DNA from 3 places in the Actinopolymorpha sp. B11F2 genome. Region 3 is predicted to be linked to each of the others. Evidence: riboswitches for the same ligand, from Rfam matches in the RefSeq annotation. Region 3 holds a riboswitch; each other region holds the start of a gene.

What was found. Region 3 has a riboswitch for cobalamin ahead of metE (5-methyltetrahydropteroyltriglutamate--homocysteine S-methyltransferase). Riboswitches for the same ligand answer to the same signal wherever they lie in the genome.
Region 1: it holds a riboswitch for cobalamin, as region 3 does, so the genes downstream of both, ABN034_RS02650 (SCO2322 family protein) here and metE (5-methyltetrahydropteroyltriglutamate--homocysteine S-methyltransferase) in region 3, are expected to answer to the same signal.
Region 2: it holds a riboswitch for cobalamin, as region 3 does, so the genes downstream of both, ABN034_RS00025 (ribonucleoside-diphosphate reductase subunit alpha) here and metE (5-methyltetrahydropteroyltriglutamate--homocysteine S-methyltransferase) in region 3, are expected to answer to the same signal.

What each region holds. Positions count from the first base shown of each region.
Region 1 covers NZ_JBEFTX010000001.1:585,183-591,680, forward strand. The annotation lists gene pspAA (PspA-associated protein PspAA) at 1-11, opposite strand, end outside; gene ABN034_RS02635 (PspA/IM30 family protein) at 15-833, opposite strand; gene ABN034_RS02640 (DUF3043 domain-containing protein) at 1,200-1,787, shown strand; gene ABN034_RS02645 (hypothetical protein) at 1,827-2,036, opposite strand; cobalamin riboswitch at 2,102-2,290, shown strand; gene ABN034_RS02650 (SCO2322 family protein) at 2,442-3,227, shown strand; gene ABN034_RS02655 (energy-coupling factor transporter transmembrane component T family protein) at 3,239-4,453, shown strand; gene ABN034_RS02660 (ABC transporter ATP-binding protein) at 4,450-6,174, shown strand; gene ABN034_RS02665 (ECF transporter S component) at 6,171-6,498, shown strand, end outside.
Region 2 covers NZ_JBEFTX010000001.1:3,263-9,760, reverse strand. The annotation lists gene ABN034_RS00035 (zinc-dependent alcohol dehydrogenase family protein) at 1-77, shown strand, start outside; gene ABN034_RS00030 (ribonucleotide-diphosphate reductase subunit beta) at 98-1,192, opposite strand; gene ABN034_RS00025 (ribonucleoside-diphosphate reductase subunit alpha) at 1,222-4,170, opposite strand; cobalamin riboswitch at 4,260-4,581, opposite strand; gene ABN034_RS00020 (GxGYxYP domain-containing protein) at 4,818-6,498, shown strand, end outside.
Region 3 covers NZ_JBEFTX010000023.1:3,808-10,305, forward strand. The annotation lists gene ABN034_RS30170 (Maf family protein) at 1-26, opposite strand, end outside; gene ABN034_RS30175 (ADP-ribosylglycohydrolase family protein) at 146-1,492, shown strand; gene ABN034_RS30180 (helix-turn-helix transcriptional regulator) at 1,547-2,476, opposite strand; gene metE (5-methyltetrahydropteroyltriglutamate--homocysteine S-methyltransferase) at 2,505-4,787, opposite strand; cobalamin riboswitch at 4,833-5,062, opposite strand; gene ABN034_RS30190 (Nramp family divalent metal transporter) at 5,130-6,498, opposite strand, start outside.

The DNA of each region.
Region 1 (6,498 bases), on a different contig from region 3:
CGGACGATCACGATTCACTCACCTTGCCTCTGTGGCTGTTCCGGCGCCGCCTGGGACTTCGGGCTGGCCGGAGACGCGGCCTGGTCGCCCTCGGCGGCCTGGCCCTCGATCTGCTTGGGGGCCTCGGCGCTGCCGCCACCGATCTGTGCCTTCATCGCCGCCAACTCGCTCTCGACGTCGTTGCCGGACGCCATGCGTTCGAGCTCGAGCGAAATGTCGTCCTTGCCCGTGCCGGTCACGTCGTCGAGCGCACCCGAGGCGAGCAACTCGTCGATGGCGCCGGAACGTGCCTGGAGCTCGGCCGTCTTGTCCTCGGCACGCTGCACGGCCATGCCGACGTCGCCCATCTCCTCGGAGATGCCGGTGAACGCCTCGCCGACCCTGGTCTGCGCCTCGGCGGCGGTGTAGGTCGCCTTGATGGTCTCCTTCTTGGTGCGGAAGGCCTCCACCTTGGCCTGCAGGCGCTGGGCGGCGAGCGTGAGCTTCTCCTCCTCGCCCTGCAGGGTCGCGTGCTGGGTGCTGAGATCCGTGAGCTGCTGCTCGATACCGGACCGTCGGGTCAGCGCCTCGCGGGCGAGGTCCTCCCGGCCCATGCCGAGCGCCTTCTGCGCCTGGTCCTTGAGCTTGCCGGACTGCTGCTGCAGCTGGTTCATCTGCAGCTCGAGACGCTTCCGGCTGGTGGCGACGTCGGCGACTCCGCGCCGGACCTTCTGGAGCATCTCCAGCTGTTTCTGGTACGAGTAGTCAAGGGTCTCGCGCGGATCTTCAGCGCGGTCCAACGCCTTGTTGGCCTTCGCGCGGAAGATCATCGCGAAGCGGTTGAGGATACCCATCGAGGTCGGCCGCCCCCTTCGTCTCCAGGCCGGTCGTCATAAGTCGGGCGCCACGGCGGCACCGGACAGCAGTTTGCCTGCGATCACCCTATGCCCGCGAAGCGAACAAGAGCGACCCCGCCCGCCCCGCAGTTACCACGCGTGCCCAGGTCGGGCGGCGAGAACGCACCTTCGTAGCTCCCTGCCCCGTCTTCACCGGCGCCACGCTGGCGATGGGCGAAGCCCTGGAAGCCGAATTCGTCCGGTCTCCGCCCGAAACGGACCGGAATCCGCCGGCGCGGTGCGCGCGGTTCCGCGACAGGAAGCGCGTGGCGCTCAGCGGCCTCCGCGGCCGGTGGGCGTGGTCGAGCCGATACCCTGTGGATCGTGTTCCGACGCCGTACGACCGAAGAGGCGCCGCCGCCGTCCGAGCCTGCCGCCGAGACCGCTCCTGCTCGACCGGGCAGCAAGGGTCGGCCCACCCCCAAGCGCCGCGATGCCGAACAGGCACGCAAGGCACGCGTGTCGGCACCGCGTGACCGCAAGGAAGCCATCCGCCAGCAGCGGGAGAAGGCCCGCGCCGAGCGGGCGAAGGTCCAGCAGGCGATGGTGACCGGCGACGACCGCTACCTCCCGGCACGCGACAAGGGCCCGGTGAAGAGGTTCTGCCGCGACTTCGTCGACTCCAGGCGTACTCCCGCGGAGTATCTCCTGCCCTACTTCCTGGTGATCTTCATCGTCATGACGATCCCCATGCCGCAGGTACAGATCGTCGCCACCTACCTGTGGCTGGTCGCGATCATCGTCGTACCGATCGACCTGATCTTCATGGGGCGCCGGCTGAAGCGGCAGTTGCGCGAACGCTTCCCGGACGAGAGTCACCGGGGTGCCGTCGCCTACGGCGTCATGCGGGCCACCCAGATCCGCCGGCTCCGCATGCCCAAGCCGCTCGTGAAGCCCGGCGAGACGATCTGAACGACGCCGCGACCGACGCGTCCGGCGAGGTGGTGCGAGCTAGTCGGCGGGGTGCAGGCTCATCGGCCCGTAGACCTCGCGCCCCGACTCGAGCAGCACGACCTGGTCGACGCCCACGGCGACGAGATCACGCCAGCACTCACCGACCCAGCTCTCCGCGTCGCTCTGCGAAGGGAATTCGCTGCGCGCCAACTCGCCAGCGTCCACAGGGTTGCCCTCGGCGTCCTCGAGCCGCCACGTCCACGTCATGGCAGGTGAGCCTAGTGGAGGCCCCCACCCTCCTTTGACTTCCGGGTGCGGGCGTGAGACCGTCCGTCCAGCACTACCGCCATGGGGTTGTGGTCGAAAAGGCCACCACCAGCAGGGGAAGCCGGTCCGAGTCCGGCGCTGACCCGCAACCGTAGGCCGCGTGCCAGGTCGCTCGATCCACTGGCTCCATCCAGGGGTTCGACACCAGGTGCCCGCGGCAAGCCGGAGCACCTGACCATGGCGGCCGGCTCCACACCACCCGTCGAGGTCTGCGGGCGGAGCCCGGGTCAGACACCCGAGCCCGCCCTCGGCTCCAGGCGTACGCCGCCTGCGTTGCCGGGGGCATCTCTCGTGTGTGGTCCGGTTCCCGCATCGACCGTGACCGAACACCGTGAGAGGACATCGATGCGGTCCGAGATCCGCCCCCGTCATCGCGCCGGCCTGCTGTACGCCACGCTGGCCGTTCCGTTCTTCGTCGTACTCTGTGCCGCTGTACTCGCGGCCGCACTCGCCGCTGGCACCGGCACCGCCCACGCGGATGCGTACCGCTTCTGGGGCTTCTACCAGTGGCAGGACGACGCCTGGGCACTGGCAAAGTCCGGCCCTTCCGGCGTCACCCCGAAGGACGGTGCCGTGGAGGGATGGCGGCTCGCCGTCTCGGGCGAGAAGACACCGCCCCGCCCGCCGCGGGCCGCCGGAGACTTCGATCAGATCTGCGGGACGACACCGGCCGAGACAGGCAAGAAGCGGGTCGCGGTCGTCGTCGACTACGGCCTCGCGGGCGAGGCCGAGGGCGAGCCGGAGCCACCGGACGCCCGCGGTGCATGCGCGGTGGTCGACGCGAAAGCCAGTTCCGCGCAGGTGCTCGCCGCCATCGGTGAGGTACGCGAGCAGAAAGGGCTGATCTGCGCCATCGACGACTTCCCAGCAACCGGGTGCGGCGACACCGTCGACTCGGTGCCGGAGTTCCCCACGCCCGAGCCGAGCGTCTCCCTCGCGCTGCCCGCGGCAGCCACTCCCGCCGGGGACTCCAGCCCAGCTGAGTCTTCAGAAACCGCCGCGAGCGCGGACGCCGAGTCGGGTGGGTTCCCAGTCCTGCCGGTGGCAGCCGTCGCGGTCGTGGTCGTGCTGATTGTCGGTGGGTTCATGATCCGGCGTCAGCGCAACGCCGACGCCGGCTCGACGGGCTGACGGGCCGACCCGTGCGTGCAGCCCATCGCCCCTCCTTCGCCCGGAACCTGCACCCGGGCGCGTGGTGGCTGTGGGCGCTCGGGCTCGCCACCGCCGCCAGCCGGACGACGAACCCGCTGCTGCTCGCCTTGCTCCTGGCGGTTGCGGGTTACGTCGTGGCGGCCAGGCGATCGACCGCGCCGTGGGCGAACTCCTATGCGGCGTTTCTCAAGCTCGGGTTGGCGGTCATCGTGATCCGCGTCGTGTTCCAGGCGGTGTTCGGCGCCGCCGTCGCCGGCCGGACGGTCCTCTTCACCCTGCCCGAGCTGCCCCTGCCGGGGTGGGTCGACGGCATCCGGATCGGCGGCCAGGTCACCGCCGAGGCGCTGGCATCGGCGGTGTACGACGGACTGCGGCTCGCCGCGATACTCGGCTGCGTCGGGGCGGCGAACGCGCTCGCCAACCCCAAGCGCCTGCTCACGCACGTGCCTGGAGCGCTCTATGAGCTGGGTGTCGCGGTCGTGGTCGCCATGACGTTCGCACCCCAGCTCGTCGCCGACGCGGCACGGGCGCGGGCGGCCCGCCGGCTGCGCGGCCAGCCGGACCGTGGCCTGCGCTCGGTCCGTGCCACCGCCGTACCAGTCCTCGAGGGAGCTTTGGAACGCTCCCTCGCGCTGGCGGCGGCGATGGACTCACGGGGATACGGTCGGCTCGGCAACGTGACCCGGCGGGCCCGCCTGCTCACCTCCGGCCTCGTCCTCGGGGGCCTGATGGGTATCTGCGTCGGCGTCTACGCGCTCCTCGACGCCGGTGCCACCCGAACTCTCGCCCTGCCCGCTCTCGGCGCGGGGCTCGTCACGGCGTGTGCCGGGTTGATGCTCGGTGGCCGGCGCACGGTCCGGACGAGGTACCGGCCAGATCCTTGGGCCCTGCCGGAATGGCTGGTCACCGCCAGCGGCGTTGCCGTCGCCGCTGGCTTCTTGTGGGTATCCATCGCGGGGGGCGGCGACCTCGTTGCCAGTACCGTGCCGCTCACGGTGCCCGAGCTGCCGGTGATCCCCACCGTGGCCGCGCTCCTCGGCCTCCTGCCCGCGTGGTTGGCTCCACCTCCGCCCCGACCGGTGAGTGACGAGGCGCCGGCCGGCCAGCAGGCGGACGGCGAAGAGGCAGACGACCAGCGGGCGGGCGACGAACAGGCAAAGCACCAGCGGGCGGGCGACCAACGGGGGAAGGTGCAGGCGTCATGATCCGGTTCGAGTCGGTGTCCATGCGCTACCCGGGGAGCGCGAGCCCGGTCCTGCGCGACGTGACGTTCGAGATCGCCGAAGGCGAACTGTGCCTTGTCGTCGGCCAGACCGGCAGTGGCAAGACCACCCTGCTGCGCGCCATCAACGGCCTGGTCCCCCACTTCACCGGCGGCACGCTGAGCGGCCGCGTGGTCGTCGACGGGCGCGAGACCCGTACGCACCATCCGCGAGACCTCGCCGACGTCGTGGGCGTGGTCGGTCAGGATCCGCTGGCCGGGTTCGTCACCGACACCGTCGAGGACGAGCTGGCCTACGGCATGGAGTCGCTGGCCCTGGCACCCGACGTCATGCGTACCCGGGTGGAGGAGACGCTGGACCTGCTCGGACTCACCGGCGTACGGTCCCGGCCCATCGCCACGCTCTCCGGCGGTCAACAGCAGCGTGTCGCGATCGGCTCCGTCCTCACCAGCCATCCGCGGGTGCTCGTGCTGGACGAGCCCACCTCCGCTCTCGACCCGGCGGCCGCCGAGGACGTACTCGCCGCATTGCACCGGCTCGTCCACGACCTCGGCGTCACGGTGGTCCTCGCCGAACATCGGCTGGAACGCGTCGTGCAGTACGCCGACCGGATCGTCCTCGTCCCCGGTGACGGCCAGGCACTCGCGGTGGGACCGCCGGCAGCCGTCATGGCCGACTCGACGGTGGCGCCACCGGTCGTGGAACTCGGCCGGCTCGCCGGCTGGGACCCGCTGCCGTTGACGGTGCGCGACGCGCGCGCGTTGGCCGGGCCGTTGCGGGAGCGGCTCGCCACCGTCGCACCGCCAACCCCGCGATCGACCCCGCCATCGACCCCGCGATCGACGCCGGCAACTCCGGCGCCAGCGGGTGCGCAAGGCAGCGTTGACAGTACGTCCGGCTCCGGCGCACGCCCGGTCGCGTCCGTACGCCACCTGCTCGTGCGCTACGGACCACGGCGGGCTGCGACCCGGCCGGCGCTGCACGACATCGACCTTGACGTGGCACCGGGTGAGGTCATCGCCCTGATGGGGCGGAACGGCGCGGGCAAGTCGTCCCTGCTCAATGCCCTGGTGGGACTCACGAAGCCGGCCGGCGGCACGGTCCGGCTAGGCGACCTCGACCCGGCCGGCGCCAGGCCCGCGGTCATCGCGAAGGCCGCGGGTCTCGTGCCGCAGGAGCCTGGTGCGCTGCTGTACGCCGAGACGGTGGCGCAGGAGTGCCGACAGGCCGACGCCGACTTCGGGGCCCCGGCAGGTCGGTGCGCGGCCATCCTCGGCCGGTTGGCTCCAGGCGTACCCTTCGATCGGCATCCCCGGGACCTGTCCGAAGGGCAGCGGCTCTGTCTGGCGCTGGCCGTCGTCCTCACCGCCGAACCGCCGCTGCTGCTGCTCGACGAACCCACCCGTGGCCTGGACTACCTCGCGAAGGGACGCCTGGCCGGGATCCTGCGCGAGCTCGCGGTCGGCGGCGACGGCCGTGGGATCGCCCACGGGATCGTCGTCGCGACCCACGACGTCGAGCTGGTCGCCGAGATCGCCACAAGGGTGGTGGTCCTCGCCGACGGGGAGATCGTCGCGGACGGCCCCGTCGCACACGTGGTGGCGGCGTCGCCGACCTTCGCGCCGCAGGTGGCGAAGATCCTGCGTCCGTTGCCGTGGCTCACCGTCGGGCAGGTGGCCGCCTCGCTCGAGCCGGCGTCGTGACGCGCACACTTCGGGCGCGGTCGCTCGTCGCGCTGGTCCTGGCGACGCTCGTCGGCGCGGCCGGGTTCGGCTGGCCGTTCCTGGCCGACGTCGGGAGTACGGCGAGCGGGGACTCCGTCGCCGCGACGTACCTCTTCGTCCTGCTCCTCCCCCTCGTCGTGGCTGTCGTCCTCGCCGAACTCGCCGACGGCGGCATGGACGCCAAGGCGATCGCGATGCTCGGGGTGCTGGCGGCTGCCGGCGTCGCGCTGCGGGCGCTCAGCCCGGGTACGGGCGGGTTCGAGCCGACGCTGTTCCTGCTGGTCGTCGCGGGCCGGGTCTTCG
Region 2 (6,498 bases), on a different contig from region 3:
ACCGGGCCGACATGGCGCTCGATGACCTCGCCGCCGATCGCGTCAACGGTGTCGCCGTCCTGGTGATGGACGACTGAGGGACCCCACGTGAGCCCACTCAGTCCCAGCTCAGTGCTCCACCACTTTGGTATTCGATCACCCGGGTCTCGAAGAAGTTCTTCTCCTTCGACAGATCCATGATTTCCGACATCCAGGGAAAGGGATTCTCGGCGCTGCCGGAGTCGGCGAAGACCGGTGCCAACCCGATCTGGACGCATCGCCGGTTGGTGATGAAGTGCATGTACTGCTCACACAACCCTGCGTTGAGTCCGAGCATGCCCTGGCCCATGGTGTCGCGACCGTAGGCCACTTCGAGCTCGCACCCCTCGACCAGCATTCGACGGATCTCGGCCTGGAACTCCTCGGTCCACAGACGTGGATTCTCACTCTTGATCTGGTTGATGGCGTCGATGCCGAAATTGAGATGGATCGATTCGTCCCGCAGGATGTATTGGTACTGCTCGGCGATTCCCACCATCTTGTTACGCCGACCGAGCGAGAGGATCTGGGCGAAGCCGGTGTAGAACCACATCCCTTCGAACACCACGTAGAACGCCACCAGGTCACGCAGGAACGCCTGGTCCTTCTCCTGCGTACCGGTCGTGAACGTGGGATCTTCCAGATGCCGGGTGTAGTCCAGCGCCCACGCCGCCTTGTCGGTGATCGAGGGGACTTCACGGTACATGTTGAAGAGCTCACCCTCGTCGAGGCCGAGGCTCTCGCAGATGTACTGGAACGTGTGCGTGTGCACGGCCTCCTCGAACGCCTGCCGCAGAAGGTACTGCCGGCATTCCGGATTCGTCAGGTGGCGGTAGACGGCGAGAACGATGTTGTTGGCCACCAGCGACTCCGACGTGGCGAAGAAGCCGAGGTTGCGTTTGAGCATCCGGCGCTCGTCGTCGGTGAGCCCGGTGGGCGACTTCCACAGGGCTATGTCGGCCTGCATGGACACCTCTGTCGGCATCCAGTGGTTGTTGCAGCCAGCGAGGTACTTCTCCCATGCCCAGCGGTACTTCACCGGCAGGAGCTGGTTGACATCGGCGCGGGCGTTGATCATCGCCTTGTCATCGACGCTGACCCGGCCGGCCCCGCGGTGGATCTCTCCCAGGCCGGTCGCGTCGGCCGGAGCGCTTGTCATGTCGGTCTCTGTCATGTGTCGGCTTCCTTTGTCGGGTCGTGTGGTCACTGGCAGGCTTCGCAGTCCGGATCGTCGAGTGCGCACACGGCGCCCTCGTCGACCTGGGTGACCGGGGCGGCGGCGGGAGAGACGGTGGGAGAGACGGCGTTGAGCTTTCCGTCGGTCCCGCGCAGCGTGCTCTTCTCGACGTGCGTGGCGCTCTGCGACCGCAGGTAGTACGTCGTCTTCAGTCCCCGGCGCCACGCCAGCCGGTAGAGCGCGTCGAGCTTGCGCCCACTCGGTGCGGCGACGTAGAGGTTGAGGGACTGCGCCTGGTCGAGCCACTTCTGCCGGCGTGCCGCCGCCTCCACCAGCCACGTCGGATCGATCTCGAAGGCCGTGGCGTACAACGCCTTCAAGTCGGCCGGTATCCGGTCGATCGGACCGACGCTCCCGTCGAAGTACTTGAGGTCCGTCACCATCACCGCGTCCCAGAGGCCGAGCTCCTTCAGGTCGTGGACGAGGTACGGATTGATCGCGGTGAAGTCGCCGGACATGTTGGATTTCACGAAGAGGTTCCGGTAAAGCGGCTCGATCGACTGGCCGACACCGCAGATGTTGGAGATGGTCGCCGTGGGTGCGATGGCCATGACGTTGGAGTTGCGCATCCCCGCCTCGACGACGCGGGCGCGTAGAGCGTCCCAGTCGAGCCGGGTGGACCGGTCGACGTCGAGCTGCCCGTCGCGGGCATCGGCGAGCAGTTCGAGGGAGTCGATCGGCAGGATTCCCCTGCTCCACAAAGATCCGTCGTACGTCTCGTAGCTTCCGCGCTCGGCGGCAAGATCCGCCGACGCGGCGATCGCGTAGTAGCTGATGAGCTCCATCGTGGTGTCGGCGAACTCCACCGCACGCTCCGACGACATCGGAACACGTTGGCGGAACAACGCGTCCTGGAAACCCATCAGGCCAAGGCCGACGGGCCGGTGCCGCAGGTTCGACCGGCGTGCCTCGGGGATCGTGTAGAAGTTGACGTCGATCACGTTGTCGAGTGCCCGCACCGCCGTGCGTACCGTGCGTGCCAGGTGGTCCTCGTCGATTCCGCCCTCACCCACGTGGTGCGCGAGGTTCACCGACCCCAGATTGCAGACCGCCACCTCCGCCTGATGGCCTGCGCCGGCCGAGGTGTTGAGGGTGATCTCGGTGCAGAGGTTCGACGAGTGCACGACGCCGACATGGCGCTGGGGGGAGCGGACGTTACACGGATCCTTGAACGTGATCCACGGATGGCCCGTCTCGAACAGCATCGTGAGCATCCGGCGCCACAGGTCGACCGCGCGTACCCGGCGGTGGACCTTGATCGCGCCGCGTTCAGCGCTCTTTTCGTACGCCTCGTAGGCGTCGGCGAAGGCTGGTCCGTAGAGGCCGTGCAGATCGGGTACTTCGTCGGGGGAGAAGAGCGTCCATTCCGCGTCGGCCTCGACTCGTTGCAGGAAAAGGTCGGGAATCCAGTTGGCGGTGTTCATGTCATGCGTACGCCGCCGGTCGTCACCGGTGTTCTTCCGCAGGTCGAGGAACTCCTCGATGTCGATGTGCCAGGTCTCCAGATAGGCGCAGGCCGCACCCTTGCGCTTCCCACCCTGGTTGACGGCGACCGCGGTGTCATTGGCGATCTTGAGAAACGGCACGACGCCCTGCGAATGGCCGTTGGTGCCCTTGATGTGGGCGCCCATTCCGCGGACCGGAGTCCAGTCGTTGCCGAGCCCACCGGCGTACTTCGACAACAGCGCGTTGTTCTTGATCCCGGAGAAGATGCCGTCGAGGTCGTCTGCCACCGTCGTGAGGAAACACGAGGAGAGCTGCGGGCGGGTCGTCCCCGCGTTGAACAGGGTCGGCGTCGAGCACATGAAGTCGAACGACGACAGCAGTTCGTAGAACTCGATCGCGCGGGCCTCCGGGTCGTCCTCGCGAAGCGAGAGCCCCATGGCCACCCGCATGAAGAACGCCTGCGGGAGCTCGAACCGGCTGCCCAGGCTCTGTCCGTCGGCCTCAGCCGTCGCCCCGGCCTCTGGATAGCCACGGATGAGGTACCTGTCGTAGAGCGTCTGCAGCCCCAGGAACTGGAACGCCAGGTCGCGCTCGGGCCGGATCGCCCCTCCCAGCCGGTCGAGGTCGAAACGCTCCAGCTCCGGGTCCAGCAGCTCCAACCGGACCGCGCGGCGCACGTAGTCGCGGAAGTAGCGGGGATACCGCGCGGCCATCTCCTCGTGGTTCGCCTCGTCGGGAGTGCCGGAGACGAACGTCAACGCCTCGCGCCGGAGCTTGTCGAGCAGCAGCCGGGCGCTCACGTGGGAGTACGCGGGATCGGTCTCGACGAACGTCCGGGCCGCCATGACGAGCGCGAGCTCCAACTCGGCCAGGCTGATCCCGTCGTAGAGGTTGCGGTGGACCTCGGTAAGGACCGAGCTCGCCGACACCGCCTCGAGACCCGCGCAGGACTCCTCGACGAGGTGGGTGAGGCGCCCCAGGTCCAACGGCTGGAGTTCGCCGTCAGGTCCCTTCACCCGTACAGCGGATCCGGCCTGGCTCTCGGCTTCGTCGCTGACAGTGGCGTGCTCACGTTCGATCCGGGCACGGGCGTGCTCCTCGCGGTAGAGCACGTACGCCCGCGCCACCCGGTGCTCACCCCCCCGCATGAGGGCGAGCTCCACCTGGTCCTGGATGTCCTCGATGTGGCAGATCCGGCCGAGGTCGGGATGCCGGGTGAGCGAGGCCACCACCTGGTGGGTCAGCTCCTCGACCGTCTCGTGGACCCTCGTCGAATCGCTCGCCTGCGGACCTTCGACGGCGAGGAACGCCTTCGTGAGGGCGACGGCGATCTTCGACGCGTCGAACGGCGACGTCGTACCGTCCCTGCGGACGACCTGGGTGTGCGGATGGGTTGCTGACATGGACGCTGTCTCCTTGCGAGCTCGATCGACGGTGCCCGTCGAGTCGGGGAAGAAGATGCGCGACACCGGCCTGCCGAGCGCGCACGAACGCGCCACGGCGTGGCGGCGGAACATCCCGGGCTCTTCCCTCGAGGCCGGCGGGCGGCGCGCACGGGGAGGTACGCGCACTGGTGGCAGGTCTTCGGACTCGCGGGCAGGTGCTTCCTACTGGCCATCGCTTCCCGGACATGCGTCCACGTCCAGTGCTTGACCGGCTGGATCCGTGCGTTCGCGACCACACGAGGCCGCACTTTTGCCACCAGGGCAGAAAGCACGACCGGAAATCACCACCGGTGATGGCGTTCGTTCCCGCTCACCGCTGCGGGGCAGTCCCGGATTCGCACCGGGTTCCCTCTTGACGGCGACGCCCCTGGACGGGGTGTCTCCGCGGCTCCGACGGCCTGGACGGCCGCAGGAACCACCAGCGAGCTAGAGGCTACATGTAGGGGCGGACAACACCGTGGAACCCAAGATGCGGTGTGTCGCGTGTCGCGCTGCGGAAGGCGGAAGGGTCGCGTACTCGCCTCGCCGGCACCGGTTCGGCACGTCCGAGTAGGGACGAATCCTGGCCGGCCGGAAGGCGGCTCAGTACGGTGCGAGCGATCCTGAACCACGCAGCGATAGGCCCCGGCTCGCGACGGAAGGCTGTGTCCGCCATGAACGATCGTCCCGGCATGTCCCGACGACAGGCGCTCGGCAGCGCGGCGTGGGGAGCGGCCGGTGCCGCCGTGTGGGGAGCCACGGGAGTCCCCCAGGCCGGCCCGGCAGCCGCCGCAGCCCCCACCGTGACGGCGCCCTTGGCTCCCGGCGCGCACCAGACCGCCGACGCGCTGTATCCGAAGGGGGTCCGCCCGACGAGGCTGTACGTGATCGGCGAAGGAGCGCTGAGTCCCGAGGAACGCGTTTTGGCCGGAACTCTTCAGGGCCAGCTGGCGCGCCGGAGCCGGGGCGGGAGCGACGACGATGTCCCGGGCATCTATCTCGACGTGCCCGGTGTCGGCTACCCGGTGTGGCTGGCCGACCTTGCCGAGCGCTACGACATCGAGCTGGTCCCGGTCGACGACCTCTGGACACTGGTCGACCGCTTTACCAGCCAGGGAACGAACGGCGGCCCCATCGACCGGTACGTCCTCTACCGCCGTGCCGAGCCGTCCATCAACGTCGCCACCACCGTCGCGGGGTTGACGGGCGCGGTCGCCGTGGAGGAGGCCCTGGAGCCGGTCGCCAAGCAGCACGGCCTGCGCAGAGTCGCGGACGTACGTGGCAAGGACGACCGCTGGGTGAAGGAGACGTACTGGTCGCGGTTGCGGCACGACCTCGTGGTGGAGCAGAAACCGGACTTCGCGAACCAGCTCCGCGACTACGCCACGATGGCCGGGGCTCTGATGTTCTACGACGGCAACTCGGACTTCCGTCGTTCGGTCGTCGGGGATCTCGCGCCGGACTCCGCCACGATCGGATGGGGCGACGCCTCCCAGGGCGAGGACAAGTTCGTGTCGGTGTCGTCACAGGCCGGCGTACGGACCATCCCTGCCGACCACGCGCGCAACCTGGCGCCGCTCTCCGGCATCCGCCACAGCCGACTCAGCCAGCGGGCCCCGGAAGGAGCGCTGGCGGCCACGCCGGAGGTCGATCCGGACACCCACTACGCCTCGTTCCTGATCACCGACGGCGACAACATCCAGTGGATGCTCGGAGACTTCCAGAGCAGTGCGAACTGGTTCGCGAGCCCACATCGCGGCGCGGTCGACCTCGGCTGGGGAATCTCGCCGTCGTTGATCGACCTCGCCCCCTCGGTCATGCGGTGGTACTACGACCACGCATCGGCGGGCGCCCATCGCGACCGCTTCGTCGCGGGTCCGTCGGGTGGGGGATACCTGTACCCGAGCATGTATCCGCGCGCGGAGCTGGACCTGCACACGGCCCGGCTGGCGACCTCCATGCGGCGTGCGGACCTCCACGTCGCGCAGATCATCGACTTCGACTCCTTTTCCGACACCGCCCTGTGGTCGGCCTATCTGCAGCGGGACCAGATCGACGGGCTCATCTACCTCGAGTACTCCCGCTACGACTCGCACAAGGGTGAGGTGGTCTGGGCACATGACAAGCCGGTGATCTCGGCGCGCACGATGCTCTGGGACGGCTTGGACGGCGGGGACGAGGCGAGCGTCACCGCCGAGCTCAACGCCGCCGAACGCGATCCGTCGAGTGCCGCCGGCTACTCGGTCGTCATGTGGCATGCCTGGAGCAAGACCGTGGACAGTGTGAAGACAGTCGTGGACAGCCTTGCTCCACACGTCAAGGTCGTACCACCGGACACCCTGGTCAAGATGGTCGCCGCTCACGCCAGTCGGT
Region 3 (6,498 bases):
TGGTTGGGTTGCTTTGGATGGGGCACGGGCCGCATCCTACGAGGGTCGCCCTGACGCCTGCTGTCCGTGTCGGTAGTGTCGCGTGCGGTCACCCCGCGGACTCGGTAGGGTCACGTCGGCAAGATCTGTGCCCCTGAGGAGACCTGTGGAGAAAGAGCCGGCTGACCTTCCGACCGTTCTTGCGTACGAAATCGAACAACGCATCGAGTCGGGATATGACGTGGCGGCTGTGCAAGCCCAGCTTGACGCCGACCATGGCGAGATGACGGTCACCCGCGCCCGTCTCCTCCTCGACCAGATGGCCGAGCTGAAACAGTCCGCGGAATGGCCCTACCACGAACCCTCAACCAAGGCCGAGATCGAGGCCGAACTCCCGCCGACGCGCATCCGTAGCCGCGGCCAGCGGCCGATCGGTGCGGCCGAGTTGCGGGACCGGATCGAGGCCGCGTGGCTCGGAAGGTGTGCCGGCAACTGCCTCGGCAAACCCGTCGAGAACGGCGAGCACTGGACGCCCGAACGCCTGCGCAGCTACCTCGAACAGACCCACAACTACCCGATCCGCGACTACGTGACGCGGCTCGACCCGATGCCCGAGGGCTACGTCCTCAACCCGTGCTGGACACAGACGACCAAGGGACGGATCACCTGTGTACCGCGCGACGACGACCTCGACTACACACTGCTCGGCCTGCACCTGTTGGAGACGAAGGGCTTCGACTTCACCACCGCCGACGTGGCCGCCGAATGGCTCCTGCGGCTTCCGTACCACCTCACCTACACCGCTGAGCGGGCGACCTACCGCAACCTCGTCAACGGCGTCGACCCGTCCGTCGCCGCCGTGATGGACAATCCGTACCGCGAGTGGATCGGAGCGCAGATCCGGGGCGACGTCTTCGGCTACGTGTGCGCCGGCCGGCCGCGGGACGCGGCCCTGATGGCGTTCGAGGACGCGGCGCTTTCCCATGTGGGCAACGGGATCTACGGCGAGATGTGGGCGGCCGCGCTGGTGGCGGCGGCGTTCACGGCCGGGACGTTGCGGGAGGCCGTCGAGGAGTCGATCAACCACGTGCCGCAGCGGACCCGGCTGGTCGAGGCGCTCACCTGGGCGGTCTGGGTCCGGGACTCGAAGGTCGGTTGGGACGACGCGTTGACCCAACTGCGGGAACGCTACGGCCGTTACCACTGGGTGCACACGATCAACAACGCCGCAGCCTGCGTGTTGGCCCTGCTCTACGCCGAGGACGACTACACCAGGGCGATCGGGCTGACCGTGCAAGCCGGCCTTGACACCGACTCCAATGGCGCGACGGTGGGTTCGGTCGCCGGCGCCTTCGTGGGAAGGGGTGGGTTGCCGCGGCACTGGACCTCGCCATTTGCCGACACCTTGCGCAGCGGTCTCTACGGGTTCGACCGGAGCAGCATCCGCGACGTTGCGCAACGGACCTTCGCACTGGCTCGTACGTACTCCTCCCAGCGCGTCCTTCACCCCTGACCAGGTCCTCCCCTGACCAGGTCCTCCCCCTGACCAGGTCTGGTCGGGCCACGTCTACGCGTCGTCGACGAGCAGGCGGTGCGCAATGGGCAGGAGGCCGGCCGGGGTGAGCGGCGCGAGTGGATCGTCGGAGCCCCGGTCGGTGCGGTAGGTGCGCGGCGGGACGCCGTACACCGCGCGAAACCGGCGGGAGAAGTGGAACGGATTGGCGAAGCCGCACGCGCTCGCGACCGCTCCGACGGTGAGGTTGCTGCGCTGGAGCAGGGTGGCCGACCGGGCCAGCCGGACCAGCTCGATCGCCGCGACCGGTCCGATCCCGTACTCCGCCCGGAACAACCGGCTCAGGTGTCCTGTGGATATGCCCGCCGCAGCGGCCATCTCGGTGAGCGCGAGCGGTGTGGTCCCACCGCCACGCCAGGTCCGACGAAGGTGGTCGGCGAGCCGCGCGAGGTACGGATGGATCTCGTCGCCTTCGTCATCGGCCGGAACGGGACCACGGACGAACAGGTCGAGCAGGAAGCCAAGGACGTCGGTCGTGCGGTCGTTCTGGCCCGTGCGCGTGGTTCCCGGCTGGGTCCCGCGAGCCCTTCCCCGGCCAAGCCACAGGGAGTACCGGCACAGTGCCGCGAGCGGGTCGGCCGGGGTCAGCGCCCGGGAGATCGGCCAGGTTTCCGGTGGTCCGAGCGTGTCGAGATCAGCTTCGACCACCCGGAAATGGACGAACGCATGCAGCGATGCCCGCGTCGGGTCCCAGGCGAAGTGGTCCCGCATCCCCGGGCGGGCGAGGAGCAGGGTGCCGGGTCGCAGGTGGCGGTGCGTCGGCGGTTCCGGGCGCGTGCTGTCGGGCTCGTCGCAGGTCCAGCGCGCGCTCCCGGCGAGGAGCCAGACGAACTCGTAGTCGACCAGCGTCCGTGGTCCGAAGGTGGCGCCAGGCGGGTAGTGCGCCACCTCCGGACCGATCCGGACGACCACACGGCATGTCACGAACAGACAGGTTAGGCCGTCCGGGATCTCAGGTGGACAGGCTGGACCTCACCCGGCGGGTGGCCTCGACCATGTGCCGTAGCGCCGGCTCGACCTCGGCGTAGCCGCGGGTCTTGAGTCCGCAGTCGGGGTTGACCCACAGCCGGTCGACCTCCACCGCCTCCAGCGCGAGCCGCAGCGCGGTCTCGATCTCGTCGGTGCTCGGCACGCGGGGCGAGTGGATGTCGTACACCCCGGGCCCGATACCTCGCTGGTAGCCCGCCCGTGCGAGGTCGGCGACGAGTTCCATCCGGGACCGGGCCGCCTCCACGCTGGTGACGTCGGCGTCGAGCGCGTCGATGGTGTCGACGATCTCCCCGAACTCCGAATAGCACATGTGCGAGTGGATCTGGGTGCCGTCGGAGACCCCCGACGTCGCCAGTCGGAACGCCGCCACCGCCCACGCGACGTAGTCCGGTTGCTGCGCTGCTCGCAACGGCAACAGCTCCCGCAGGGCCGGCTCGTCCACCTGGATGTAGCGGATGCCCGCCGCCTCCAGGTCGCGGATCTCGTCCCGCAGCGCCAGCGCCACCTGCTTCGCGGTGTCGGCGAGCGGCTGGTCGTCGCGGACGAAGGACCACGCGAGCATGGTCACCGGGCCTGTCAACATTCCCTTGACAGGCTTCGTCGTCCGCGACTGTGCGTACGTCGTCCATTCCACCGTCATCGGCTCGGGCCGTGACACGTCCCCTGCGAGGATCGGTGGCCGGACATAACGACTGCCGTACGACTGGACCCAGCCATGATCGGTGCTCGCGTAGCCGGCGAGGCGTTCGGCGAAGTACTGCACCATGTCGTTGCGTTCGGGCTCGCCGTGGACCAGCACGTCCAGCCCGACATCCTCCTGCAGGGCGATCACCCGGTCGATCTCTGCCCGCATCGCGGCGTCGTAGTCGGCCGCGGAGATCCGACCCGCCCGCAGATCGGCCCGTGCGGCGCGGATCTCCTTCGTCTGCGGGAACGACCCGATCGTCGTCGTGGGCAGCAACGGCAGGTTCCCCACCGCCTTCTGGGTGGCCGCCCGGGAGGCGAAGTCGCCTCGTGGCGTGCCCTCGCCCAGCGCGGTGATCCGGGCTCGCACCCGCGCGTCAACCGCACCTTGCCGGGCCGTCGCGCGGGCGCGTGTGGCCGCGGAAAGCTCCGACTCGATCGCGGACCGCCCCTCCCGCAGCGCGCGGCCCAGCAGGACCACCTCGGCGACCTTCTGCCGGGCAAACGCCAGCCGTTCGCGAAGGTCCGCCGGCAGGCCTCGCTCCAGGTCGAGGTCGAGCGGGACATGCAGCAGCGAGCACGAGGTGCTCACGACCAGCTCGCCGACCGAACCCAGGAGCGAGGCGGCAGTGGCGAGAGCGCCGGAGAGGTCGGTACGCCAGACGTTGCGGCCGTCGACCAGGCCGGCGAAGAGCGTCTTCCGCGCGAGTCCCGCGCCGGCGATGCGTTCGACGTCGGCCCGGCTGGTCACGAGGTCCAGCGCAACGCCCTCCACCGGCGTACGACCGAGAGTCTGCAGTGCGTCGCCGATCGCGCCGAAGTACGTGGCCACGGCCAGCTTGGGTCGCCGCTGTGGAGGCAGGCCGCCAAGCCGGTCGTAGGTCGTACGGACGGCCTGGATCTCCTCGGGTGTCCGGTCGGCGGCGAGCACCGGCTCGTCGAGCTGCACCCAGGTCGCCCCGGCGGCCGCCAGCTCCGCCAGCAGGTCGGCGTACACGTCGAGCAGGCCCGGCAGCAGGTCGAGCGGCCGGAACCCCTTGGGCGCTTCAGTGTCAGGCTTCGCCAGCAGCAGGAAGCTGACCGGGCCGAGGAGCACCGGGCGGGTGTCGATTCCGAGCGCTGCCGCCTCGCGGTACTCGACGACCGGCTTGAGAGCGGCGTCGCGGTCGAGCCGGAACGCCGTCTCCGGGCCGAGCTCCGGCACGAGGTAGTGGTAGTTGGTGTCGAACCACTTGGTCATCTCCAGTGGCGGCACCCCGGCGGTGCCACGGGCCATCGCGAAGTAACGCTCGAGCCCCTCCAGGCCGGTGAACCGCTCCGGGATCGCGCCGACCAGTCCCGCCTGGTCGAGCACGTGGTCATAGAGCGAGAAGGTGTTGGACGGGATGTCGTCGACGCCGGCGTCGCGCAGCGACTCCCACGTCTGCCGGCGGAGTTGGACGGCGGTCTGGTGAAGAGTCTCGGCATCGGATCGGCTCGCCCAGAACGCCTCCGCCGCGCGCTTGAGCTCGCGGCGTGGGCCGATCCGGGGATATCCGAGCACGGTCGTACGTACTGCCATGGAGTCCTTCCCTCGGGAACTCAGATAGCGGACCGCGACGCCGGGGCGGCGCGCGGGCGGTCGGCAGGTCTTCGGACTCGTGGGCGCTCTGCGCTCTGCCTACTGGCCGTCGCTTCCCAGGCGACCGATGATGTCGGCCCAGTGCGTTCGTACGGCGGTCGTTCCCACTCACCGCTGCGGGGCAGTCCCGGAATCCCACCGGGTTCCCTCTCACCTCGCCCGGCCGGTCACGAAGGGTCGTGCCGGTCGAGCGAACCAACCACACCTACGACCATAGCGCCCAGGGCCCACGGACCGTTGCAGCCCGGCCGAAGCACAGGGCGGGTCTCGGCAGCTCCCTTGTCAGAAGGTGATGAGCGGTTCGCCTACCAGGTCGGCGACGAAGTTGACGAAGAAGAAGCCGAAGAACAGGACGTTCAACAGCAGGATCACGGTGTGCCAGGGGCGCGGACGTGCGGGCTTCGGCAGTTGCCTGTTGAGATAGATCAGCATGAACGGATAGATCAGGGCGCCGAAGTTCGCCATGTTCGCCGACCACTGGACAAGGCCGACCGGCAGCGCCAGGTGGATGACGATGCTGATGATCACGAGCAGCAGGATCATGAACGGGTAGTAGAACTTCCGTGGATCGCCCTCGATCCACGCGCGCAGCTTCGAACTCGTCGCATGCGAGGCGTCCGTGGTGGTTCGTACCATCGCCTCGAAGATGCCCAGTTGGGTGCTGAAGAGGACGAAGACGCCCATGAGCAACGCGACGTAGAAGACGAACGTGCCGTACTCGCCGCGAAGGACATCGGCGACGAACGTCGGAACGGTCTCGGGGGTCGGCCCTTCGCCCCGGATCTCCACCGCGCGCGCCATCAACAGAGTGGGGAGAAGCATGCCGAGCATCGCACCGACGAAGAAGACGCCCCACATGTCGGTGAGCAGCAGGCGGTACCACCGCCGCCACAGGGCACGGTTCTTCGCGTCGTCGGGGAACGTGATGCCACTCGCGAGGACGGCGTTCCGGTCGCCACGCAGACCGCTCAGGAAACCGACCCGGTGGCCCATGCCGTAGCCCTTGTCACGGTAGTGGCTCATGATGTACCAGTTCAGCCCGGACGCGAGGGCAGTGAAGCCCGCGAGGCCGCCGAGTTCGGTGGCGGTGATGCCGGCAGGTGGGGCGGCCGGGGTGACGAAGCCGCGAATCCCTTCCCACCAAAGGCTCGCGGGCACGAGCAGCAGGTCGAGGATCAGCAGGAGGACGAGGATCGTGCCGACCATGATCCAGTTGGCGAGCTCGAGCGCCCGGCTGATCCGCCGGGCTGTGGCGGTGATGAGGAAGACGACCACGAGCAGCAGGATCGCGTAGATCCGTGGCTCTTCCGCGCCGCTCGCCGCGATCTCTCCGTGCACGAGGGCGTAGACGCCCTGGCCCGCGGAAGCCGCCCAACCACCGGCGATGAACGCGAAGATGATGACGAAGACCGACAGCGGCACCCACAGGATCCAGCCGGGCGGCACCCGCCCCCAACCGACGACGGGAACTTCGCCGGTCGCCACGACATAGCGGGAACACTCGACGTTGTAGAACGTCTGCAGCAGCGCGGAGATCGTGATGACCCAGCCGACGCCGATGAAGCCGTACGTACCGACCGCCTGCGGGCCGAGCAACCACTCACCACTGCCGATCGAGATGCCGAGCGCGATGAGGCTCGGGCCGATCGCG